Regions from separate parts of the Mycobacterium sp. WMMD1722 genome, predicted to be linked through region 1. Evidence: predicted binding sites of a transcription regulator. Region 1 holds the regulator's gene; the other holds the start of a gene.
What was found. Region 1 encodes HspR, which represses chaperone genes until heat shock. Its sites were predicted from a motif close to ANNTGAGTNNNNNNNACTCANNT; they were not measured.
Positions count from the first base shown of each region.

Region 2: the regulator HspR is predicted to act here: its motif matches at 1,962-1,984, upstream of lon (endopeptidase La).

Region 1 covers NZ_CP186056.1:3,172,982-3,177,477, forward strand. The annotation lists gene ACN27E_RS15260 (hypothetical protein) at 1-660, opposite strand, end outside; gene ACN27E_RS15265 (aldose 1-epimerase) at 791-1,693, shown strand; gene ACN27E_RS15270 (phosphatase PAP2 family protein) at 1,690-2,616, opposite strand; gene ACN27E_RS15275 (heat shock protein transcriptional repressor HspR) at 2,729-3,112, opposite strand; gene dnaJ (molecular chaperone DnaJ) at 3,112-4,308, opposite strand; gene grpE (nucleotide exchange factor GrpE) at 4,332-4,496, opposite strand, start outside.
Region 2 covers NZ_CP186056.1:914,061-918,556, reverse strand. The annotation lists gene ACN27E_RS04140 (alpha-amylase family protein) at 1-133, shown strand, start outside; gene ACN27E_RS04135 (DUF1810 domain-containing protein) at 146-586, opposite strand; gene ACN27E_RS04130 (esterase family protein) at 821-1,828, shown strand; gene lon (endopeptidase La) at 1,997-4,363, shown strand; gene ACN27E_RS04120 (TfoX/Sxy family protein) at 4,486-4,496, shown strand, end outside.

The DNA.
Region 1 (4,496 bases):
CCGCGCCCGCTCCAGAGTGCGGGAGAAGACGAACGTCACCGCGATCAGCACCAGGATCGCGAGCAGCACCCACAGCCGCGGCTGGGTGATCGTGGCCGCCATGATCCACACATAGGTGTTGAAGAACACCAGCACGATGAGCAGCACCACCGGTAGTGCGCCGATCAGGAGATCGCCGACGGCCCGCAATTGAGCCCAGGTCAGTCGGGTGGCCCAACCCAGCACCGAACCGATGCCACTGGCGGTGACCACGACGACGACCAGGACGACGCCACACGTGGCCAGCAGCGACAGTGGATCCCGCTGAATCAGATCGCAGCAGGCGGCGAATCCCACTGCGGCCGACGAGACCACCGACTGTGCGCGGTCGCTGCGCATCCTGGCGACCATCCAGCCCACCGCAGGAGCGGCCGGCACCGCCAGGACCAGCACCGCCAGCACCAACCGTTCGCCGTCGGTCAGGTCGACCGAGTCGACGTTGACCCGTTGGTCACCCGACAGCAGGTAGACCGCCAGCTCGCAGAACGCGAGCACGCCGACGGCTGCGAGCACGGGTGCCGAGCGCGGCCAGATCGCCCGCAGTCGGCCGCGCGCGGTCAGCACCGCAGGCAGCCCGCGGTCCAAGAACCAGCGCTCGGCCGCGGGGGCATCGACACTCACATTCGGCACTGAGCCATCATCGGGGCCCGCGCGGCGATGCGCAGCTCGAAACCCGTTGGTACGCAGCAAACGTCACGTGTCCGGCGGGTGAACGCAGAACCCGTGCTGCCCCACATGCCAGACTGGCCCGATGGCCGACCTCCAGCCCATCACCCTGTCCGACCCGTCCTCGTCGCTGCGCGCGACCTACGTTCCGGGGGCGGGGATGATCTGTACGTCACTGACTGACGACGGGGTCGAATACCTCGGCCAACGCCGCGGGCTGGCGGCCTACGTCGAGAACGGCAAGACGATGGGAATCCCGATCCTCTACCCGTGGGCCAACCGGCTCAGCGCCACCGATTACACCGTCGACGGAGCAACGGTCACGCTCACCCCCGGTGTCGGCGGGGTCCGCACCGACGAACACGGCACACCGATCCACGGTGTGCTGGCCGCCAATCCGGACTGGCTCGTCACCGAGCAGTACGTCGATCAGCTGGTGGCGATTCTCGATTGGAGCGGCAAACCGGAACTGCTGGCCAGCTTCCCGTTTCCGCACACGCTGACGATGACCGTGACGCTGGCCGAGCGCACCCTGACCGTCGAGACCACGGTGACGCCGACGGAGGCGGCCGCGGTTCCGGTCTGTTACGGCTACCACCCCTATCTGCAGATCCCCGATGTGCCGCGCGCGGACTGGTTGCTCGAGACACCGGCCCTGCGTCACCTTCCGGTCGACGACCGGGGACTGCCGACCGGCGCGACCGCGGATTGGCCGGCAAGCGCCGAAGCGCTCGGAAACCGCACCCTCGACGACGGGTTCGACCGGGTAGCCGATGACGCCGTCTTCGCGCTGTCCGGCGGTGAGCGGCGGGTGGAGGTGACCTACGCGCAGGGCTATCCCGCCGCGCAGCTGTTCGCTCCACCCACCGACGACGTGGTCGGCATCGAACCGATGACCGCACCCACCGACGCGTTACGGCGCGGCGGCTATCGGATGGCCGCGCCGGGTGAGCCGGACACCAGCCGGTTCACCATCAGGATCGGCTAACGGGCCGTGGTGGGGTCACAGCTCCGCTTCGTCTCCAACCGTCGCCAGGTCCACCAGAACATCAGTGCCGACGCGATCGAGCCTGCGGCGGCCAACCACTGTGACCCCAGGAAGAGGTCCCACTCGACGGGCCGGTCATCGAGGTGGGCAGCCGCCGCCTGCACCACCTGAATCGCACCCCACGCCAGGCTGAAGAGTCCGACGGCACCGACGATCGCCACGAAGACGGTGCGCAGGGTGTACCGCGCCGCGCCTGGTGACACGACTGCCCGTATCCGGCCAGTGCGCGCCAGGAAAAGCGATGCCGCACAGGCGACGACGAGTGCCACCGCGTCGGCGGCCAACGTGTCCGAGAGCCGGTGCGCTCCGATGACGACCGTGTAGGCCCCGATGCCCACGGCCCAGGTGAGGGTGAACAACATGGCGATGCCGCGGAATCGGTACGGCATCACGATCAGCGTCGCGAACAACAGGGACATCGCCGCTGTCGTGTGTCCGCTCGGCAGGGTGTTCTCAGTCCATCCGTTGTGAACCACACCCGTGTGCGGGCGCGCCAACACGTGGTATTTCAACACCTGCGTGACCGCTTGGCTGACCAGGATCACCGACACTCCAGCGACGGCCAGCCACAGCTGACGCCGCAGCAGGCCGATGACTCCGACGGTCAGCGCCGCGAGGAGCTGCGAGGTCACGGAGATGGTGTGGAACTGGTCGAGCGCAGCTCGGCGCACCTCCGGGTCGACCTGACGGGCGCCGCGCAGGGCCGCGTTCTCCAGGGCCTGGCCCGTTCGCGTCTGAACCGCCAAGAGGTAGATCACCACGCCGAACACGAGCGCGGCCATGAGCACCATCAGCCAGCGGCGTCGCGCGCTGCGCAAGCTGCGGTCGCCGTTCATCGCGCTCTGCATGTCGAGGACGGTCACTGCGACGCCTCCGCGGTTCGCTCCCGACTCACGGGGAGGACACCCGCGGCCGGACCGAGTCCGCCACGGTGCCAACGCGCCAGACCTCGTCGGAGTGCTCGATCTGCATCGGCTAACGGCGGCCGTTGCGTGGTTGCCAGACCACCAGAGCGGTGCTCTTCTTCGGCACCGCGGCGTCGCGTCGCTGAGCGGCGCGCAACTCCTCGACCTCGCGGACCAGTTCACCCATCCGTGACTGCAGGGCCTCGACCTGGTTGGTCAGTTCAATGATCCGCTTGATGCCGGCGAGGTTGACGCCTTCGTCTTGGGACAGCCGCTGCACCTCGCGCAGCAGTTCCACGTCGCGTTGCGAATAGCGCCGCCCGCCACCGGAACTGCGTTGTGGGCTGACCAACCCGAGCCGGTCATAGGTGCGCAGCGTCTGGGCGTGCATACCGGCCAGCTCGGCGGCCACCGAGATCAGGAACGTCCTGGCCTCGTCGCCCCGCTTGCTCATTACGCACCTGCCCATCCGGCCCGCGGGTCGAATCCGCTCGCCCGCTCCGCCTTCGCGTAAGCCTCCAGCGCTTCGGCCGCCTCACCCTCGAGGTTGGGCGGTACCGCGACCTTCACGGTGACCAGCAGATCGCCGTGGCCGCCGGAGCGCTTGGGCACGCCACGCCCGCGCACCCGCAGGATGCGGCCGTCGGAGGTGCCCTTGGGCACCCGCACGCCCACCTTGCCGTCCAATGTCGGCACCGAAAGCGTCGTGCCGAGCGCCAATTCGTGGAAGCTCACCGGCACGGTGACGGTGAGGTCGTCACCGTCACGACCGAACACCTTGTCCGGGCGGACATGGACGGTCACGTAGAGGTCGCCCGAGGGCGCGCCGCGCAGACCGGCCTCGCCCTGGCCGGCCAGCCGGATGCGCTGTCCGTCCTCGACGCCGGGTGGGATCCGCACGTTGATGGTGCGGGTCCTGGTGGTGACCCCGGTGCCTTTGCACTCCCCGCAGGGGTGCTCGATGATCGAGCCGCTGCCCTTGCACTCGGTGCAGGGCTCGGAGAACCCGAACGCACCCTGGTTCTTGTTGATCACCCCGGCGCCGTTGCAGTTCGGGCACACCTTGGGGCTGGTGCCCGGCCGAGCACCGCTGCCGTGGCAGTTGGTACACGGGGCCGGACTGGTGAGCCGCAACGGCATCGCCACGCCCTTGGTCGCCTCGAGGAAGGAGAGCTCCGTCTCGGTCTCGAGGTCGTTGCCCCGCCGGGGCCGGCTCGGCCGGGGCTGCGCACCCCGGCCGAACAGGCCACCGAACAGATCACCGATGTTCGCGCCGCCGGTCTGACCGGCCGCGTCGAACAGATCGTTGAGGTTGAACTCGACGCCATCCGAGCCGTAGCCCGAACCGAAGCCGCCCGCGCCGCCGAAGCCGCCGCCGCCGCCGTTGAAGCGGCCGCGACCGAATCCCCCGCCGGCGAACAGCCGGCGGGTCTCGTCGTACTCCTTGCGTTTGGCGGGATCGGACAGCACATCCCTGGCCTCGCCGACCTCCTTGTACCGCTCGTCGGCGGCGGCGTCGCCCGGATTGCGGTCGGGATGGTTCTCCGCGAGCAGCTTGCGTGCCACCCGCTTGATCTCATCCTCGCTGGCGTCCGAGGAGACGCCGAGCACCTTGTAGAAGTCTTTCTCGACCCACTCTCGTTGAACCATGCCGCGTCACCTCCTCGTTGTCGCTAGTTGTTGTCTGATTCTGGGGCCTGTTGCGGCGCCGCGCCGGGGTTCTCGGCAGGGTCGGCCGATCCCGTTGCCGACGGGACGGCGTCGACGACACCGACCATCGCGTGCCGGACGACGGTCTCGCCGACCCGGTAGCCGCGTCGCATCACCGTGCCGACGAC
Region 2 (4,496 bases), 2.3 Mb from region 1:
GCTCACGGTGTCACTGGCCGACGCCGGGCTGGCCCGCGGCACCGTGATCGCCGGAGCCGGCGCTCCGCCGCCCGACCAGGTCGACCAAGTCACCGTCGCCCCGCAGAGCTGGGTGGTCGTCAAACCGGCCTGAGCACCGGCCTGATCAGTCGAGCCGTTCGACGGTGACCGGATCCTCGGCGCCGTCGTAGAACTTGTCGAGCACGGCCCGGAACTGGCCGCCGTCCTGGGCGCACCGGCCGAACAGCGTCATCGACGAGCGCAGTTTCAGATCGTCGGGCGAGCCGAAGATGTCGGTGGCCGAGCGTCCGTCGATCGCCAGCACCAGCCCGGTGCACTCCCGCAGCCGTCCACCGAGTATCGGTTCGGCGAGGTAGGCCTGCGCCTCGGCGCGGGAGGCGATGCCGAAGTGCACCGCTGTCGGGCTGTGGCCGAGGCCGCGCAGCTGAGGGAATACGAACCACATCCAGTGGGTGCGTTTGCGTCCGGCGCGCAGTTCGGCCAGCACGGTCTCGTACACCGGATCCTGGGCATCGAGAAAGCGCGACAGATCGACAGCGTCGGGGCGCTCGGCGGTCTCGGTCATGCGGTGCGGGTACCCGCACCGCCCCATCGGCATTCACCGTCGCGCGTACACCGTGGCCACTCTGCCCGCCCCCCTGGTCTTTTCGTAACGGCCCGAGTCGCAATCGTTGTGGTTTCGCGATCGGTGATGTCCGTGTCGAGCGGGTCCGCAACCGCGTGTCGGCTGTTTCATGAAGATCGAAAAGCGACGGCAATTGCTTTGAACATGCAACGGAAAGGTGGGTGGGTTGCCGTTATGAAGATCGGTGGATTGAAGGTGCGGGCACGGAGAGGGACCCTGCGGCGGCGGCTGGCTGCCATCGCGCTGTCGATGGTCGCGCTGCCCGGGCTGATCGGATTCGCCGGAGGTTCGGCGACCGCGGGTGCGTTCTCCAGGCCGGGACTGCCCGTCGAATACCTCGACGTGTTCTCCGCAGCGATGAACCGCAACATCCGGATCCAGTTCCAGGGCGGCGGACCGCACGCGGTGTACCTGCTCGACGGACTGCGGGCCCAGGACGACTACAACGGCTGGGACATCAACACCCCGGCCTTCGAGTGGTACTACCAGTCGGGTCTGTCGACGGTGATGCCCGTCGGCGGTCAGTCGAGCTTCTACACCGACTGGTACCAGCCCTCCCGCGGGAACGGACAGGACTACACCTACAAGTGGGAGACGTTCCTGACCCAGGAGCTGCCGGCCTGGCTGCAGGCCAATCGCGGCGTCTCCCCGGACGGTAACGCGGTGGTCGGCCTGTCGATGGCGGGCAGCGCGGCGCTCACCTACGCGGTGTACTACCCGCAGAAGTTCATCTACGCGGCGTCGCTGTCGGGCTTCCTCAACCCCTCCGAGGGCTGGTGGCCGATGCTGATCGGCCTGGCGATGCAAGACGCCGGCAAGTTCAACGCCGAGAGCATGTGGGGTCCCAGCAGTGACCCGGCGTGGAAGCGCAACGATCCGATGGTCAACATCAACCAGCTCGTCGCCAACAACACCCGCCTGTGGATCTACTGCGGCACCGGAACTCCCTCGGAGCTCGACGCCGGAACCCAGGGCGGGAACCTGATGGCCGCGCAGTTCCTGGAAGGGTTCACACTGCGCACGAACATCACCTTCCGGGACAACTACATCGCCGCGGGCGGGCACAACGGAGTGTTCAACTTCCCGCCGCAGGGCACGCACAGCTGGGGTTACTGGGGTCAGCAGCTGCTGCAGATGAAGCCCGACATCCAGCGGACGCTGGGCGCGCAGGGCGCCGTCTAGAGGGAGTACCGAAGAACCGAAGAACCCCCCACACACAGGGAGCCTGCCGTCCCCCCGCGGCAGGCTCCCTGTCCCTGTGTCGGGACCGTTCGCCGCCGGCGAACGCGAGACGGAACAAACACCGCACCGCCAAGGTTGAGTCGATCTGACTGAACTTTGGAGGAACACATGGCTCAAGCCAACGGCACCACACGTGCTGTGCCCGTCTTATTCAGCAACGAGGCGATCGTGCTGCCCGGCATGGTCGTGCCGATCGAACTGGACGACGCGGCGCGCGCCGCCGTCGAAGCGGCCCGGGCCACCGAATCGGGGCTGCTGCTCATCGCACCGCGTCTCGACGACCGGTACCCGTCCTACGGCGTCCTGGCCACGATCGTGCAGGTCGGCCGCATTCCCGGCGGGGACGGTACCGCGGCCGTCGTGCGGGGCACCACCCGCGCCCACATCGGCGCCGGTACCACCGGTCCGGGCAGCGCGCTGTGGGTCGAGGTGACCGAGGCGGCGGAATCCGAGATCACCGACGAGGTGCGGGCGCTGGCCGCCGAATACAAGAAGCTGCTGCTGGCGATGCTGCAGCGCCGCGAAGCGTGGCAGATCATCGACTTCGTCAACCAGCTCACCGACCCGTCCGCGCTGGCCGACACCGCCGGGTACGCCAGCTACTTCACCGGCGTGCAGAAGCGTCAGCTGCTGGAGACGCCCGATGTCGCCGAGCGGCTACGGGTGCTCATCGAGTGGACCGGCGAGCATCTGGCCGAAGTCGAGGTGAACGAGAAGATCGCCGAGGACGTCCGCTCCGGCATGGACAAACAGCAGAAGGAATTCCTGCTGCGCCAACAGCTCGCCGCGATCCGCAAGGAGCTCGGCGAGTTGGGACCCGAAGGCCAGGAAGGCGACGCGGACTACCGGGCCCGGATCGACGCTGCCGAGCTGCCCGAGAAGGTGCGCGAGGCGGCGCTGCGCGAGGTCGGCAAGCTCGAACGCTCCAGCGATCAGAGCCCCGAGGGTGGCTGGATCCGCACCTGGCTCGACACCGTCCTCGACCTGCCGTGGAACACGGTCACCGAGGACTCGACCGATCTGGCCGCGGCCCGGCAGATCCTCGACGCCGACCACCACGGCCTGGAGGACGTCAAGGACCGCATCGTCGAATACCTCGCCGTGCGGGCACGTCGTGCCCAGCGCGGACTGCAGGTCGTCGGCGGCCGCGGGTCCGGTGCGGTGATGGTGCTGGCCGGCCCTCCGGGCGTCGGCAAGACATCGCTGGGTGAGAGCGTCGCCCGGGCACTGGGTCGCAGATTCGTGCGCGTCGCCCTGGGCGGTGTGCGCGACGAGGCGGAGATCCGCGGTCATCGGCGCACCTACGTCGGTGCCCTGCCCGGCCGCATCGTGCGCGCCATCGGCGAGGCCGGATCGATGAATCCCGTCGTGCTGCTCGACGAGATCGACAAAGTGGGTTCGGACTACCGCGGTGACCCCGCGGCGGCCCTGCTCGAGGTGCTCGACCCCGCGCAGAACCACACGTTCCGCGACCACTACCTGGACCTGGATCTCGATCTGAGCGACGTGGTGTTCCTGGCGACGGCCAACGTGATCGAGAACATCCCGCAGGCCCTGCTGGACCGGATGGAGCTCGTGCAGATCGACGGCTACACCGCCGACGACAAGGTGGCCATCGCCCGCGACTTCCTGCTGCCCCGGCAGCGGGAGCGCGCAGCGCTGACCGCCGATGAGGTGACGGTGACCGACGACGCGCTGCGCAAGATCGCCGCCGACTACACCCGCGAACCGGGTGTGCGGCAGTTCGACCGGCTGCTGGCCAAGGCGATGCGCAAGGCCACCACGAAGCTGGCTGAGCGTGGTCCCGAGATCCAGGCCCGCTTGACGATCGACGAATCCGATCTGGTCGCCTATCTCGGTCGCCCGCGGTTCATTCCGGAGTCGGCCGAGCGCACGGCGGTGCCGGGGGTGGCGACCGGTCTGGCCGTGACCGGGCTCGGTGGCGATGTGCTCTACATCGAGGCCGGTTCGACTCCGTCGTCCTCGGGCGAGGGGGCCCTCCAGCTGACCGGTCAGCTGGGTGACGTGATGAAGGAGTCCGCGCAGATCGCGCTGTCCTATGTCCGTTCGCACGCAGCCGAACTGGGCGTCGACCCCACGACGCTGGATCGTCGCATCCACGTGCACGTGCCCGCGGGCGCGGTGCCCAAGGACGGTCCGTCGGCCGGTGTGACCATGGTGACCGCGCTGGTGTCGATGGCCACCGGACGGCAGGTCCGCTCCGATGTGGGCATGACCGGTGAGGTCACCCTGAACGGGCGTGTGCTGCCGATCGGTGGGGTCAAGCAGAAACTCCTCGCCGCCCAGCGGGCCGGACTGTCGACCGTGTTCATCCCCCAGCGCAACGAGGCCGACCTGGACGACGTTCCGGCCGAGGTGCTCGAGGCGCTGGACGTGCGGCCGATGACCGACGTGGCCGAGATCGTCGCACAGGCGCTGGAACCGGCGGCCGAGGCGGCGGTGACCGCGGCCTAGCCCGAGCCCCGAACCTCGCCGAGCAGACACAGATTCGCGTGATCCACCCCGAAAGGACGCGAGTTTGTGTCTGCTCGCGGGGACCTCACCGAACTCGAGCCCGGTTGCGGGACAATTACCCCGTGGCCTACGA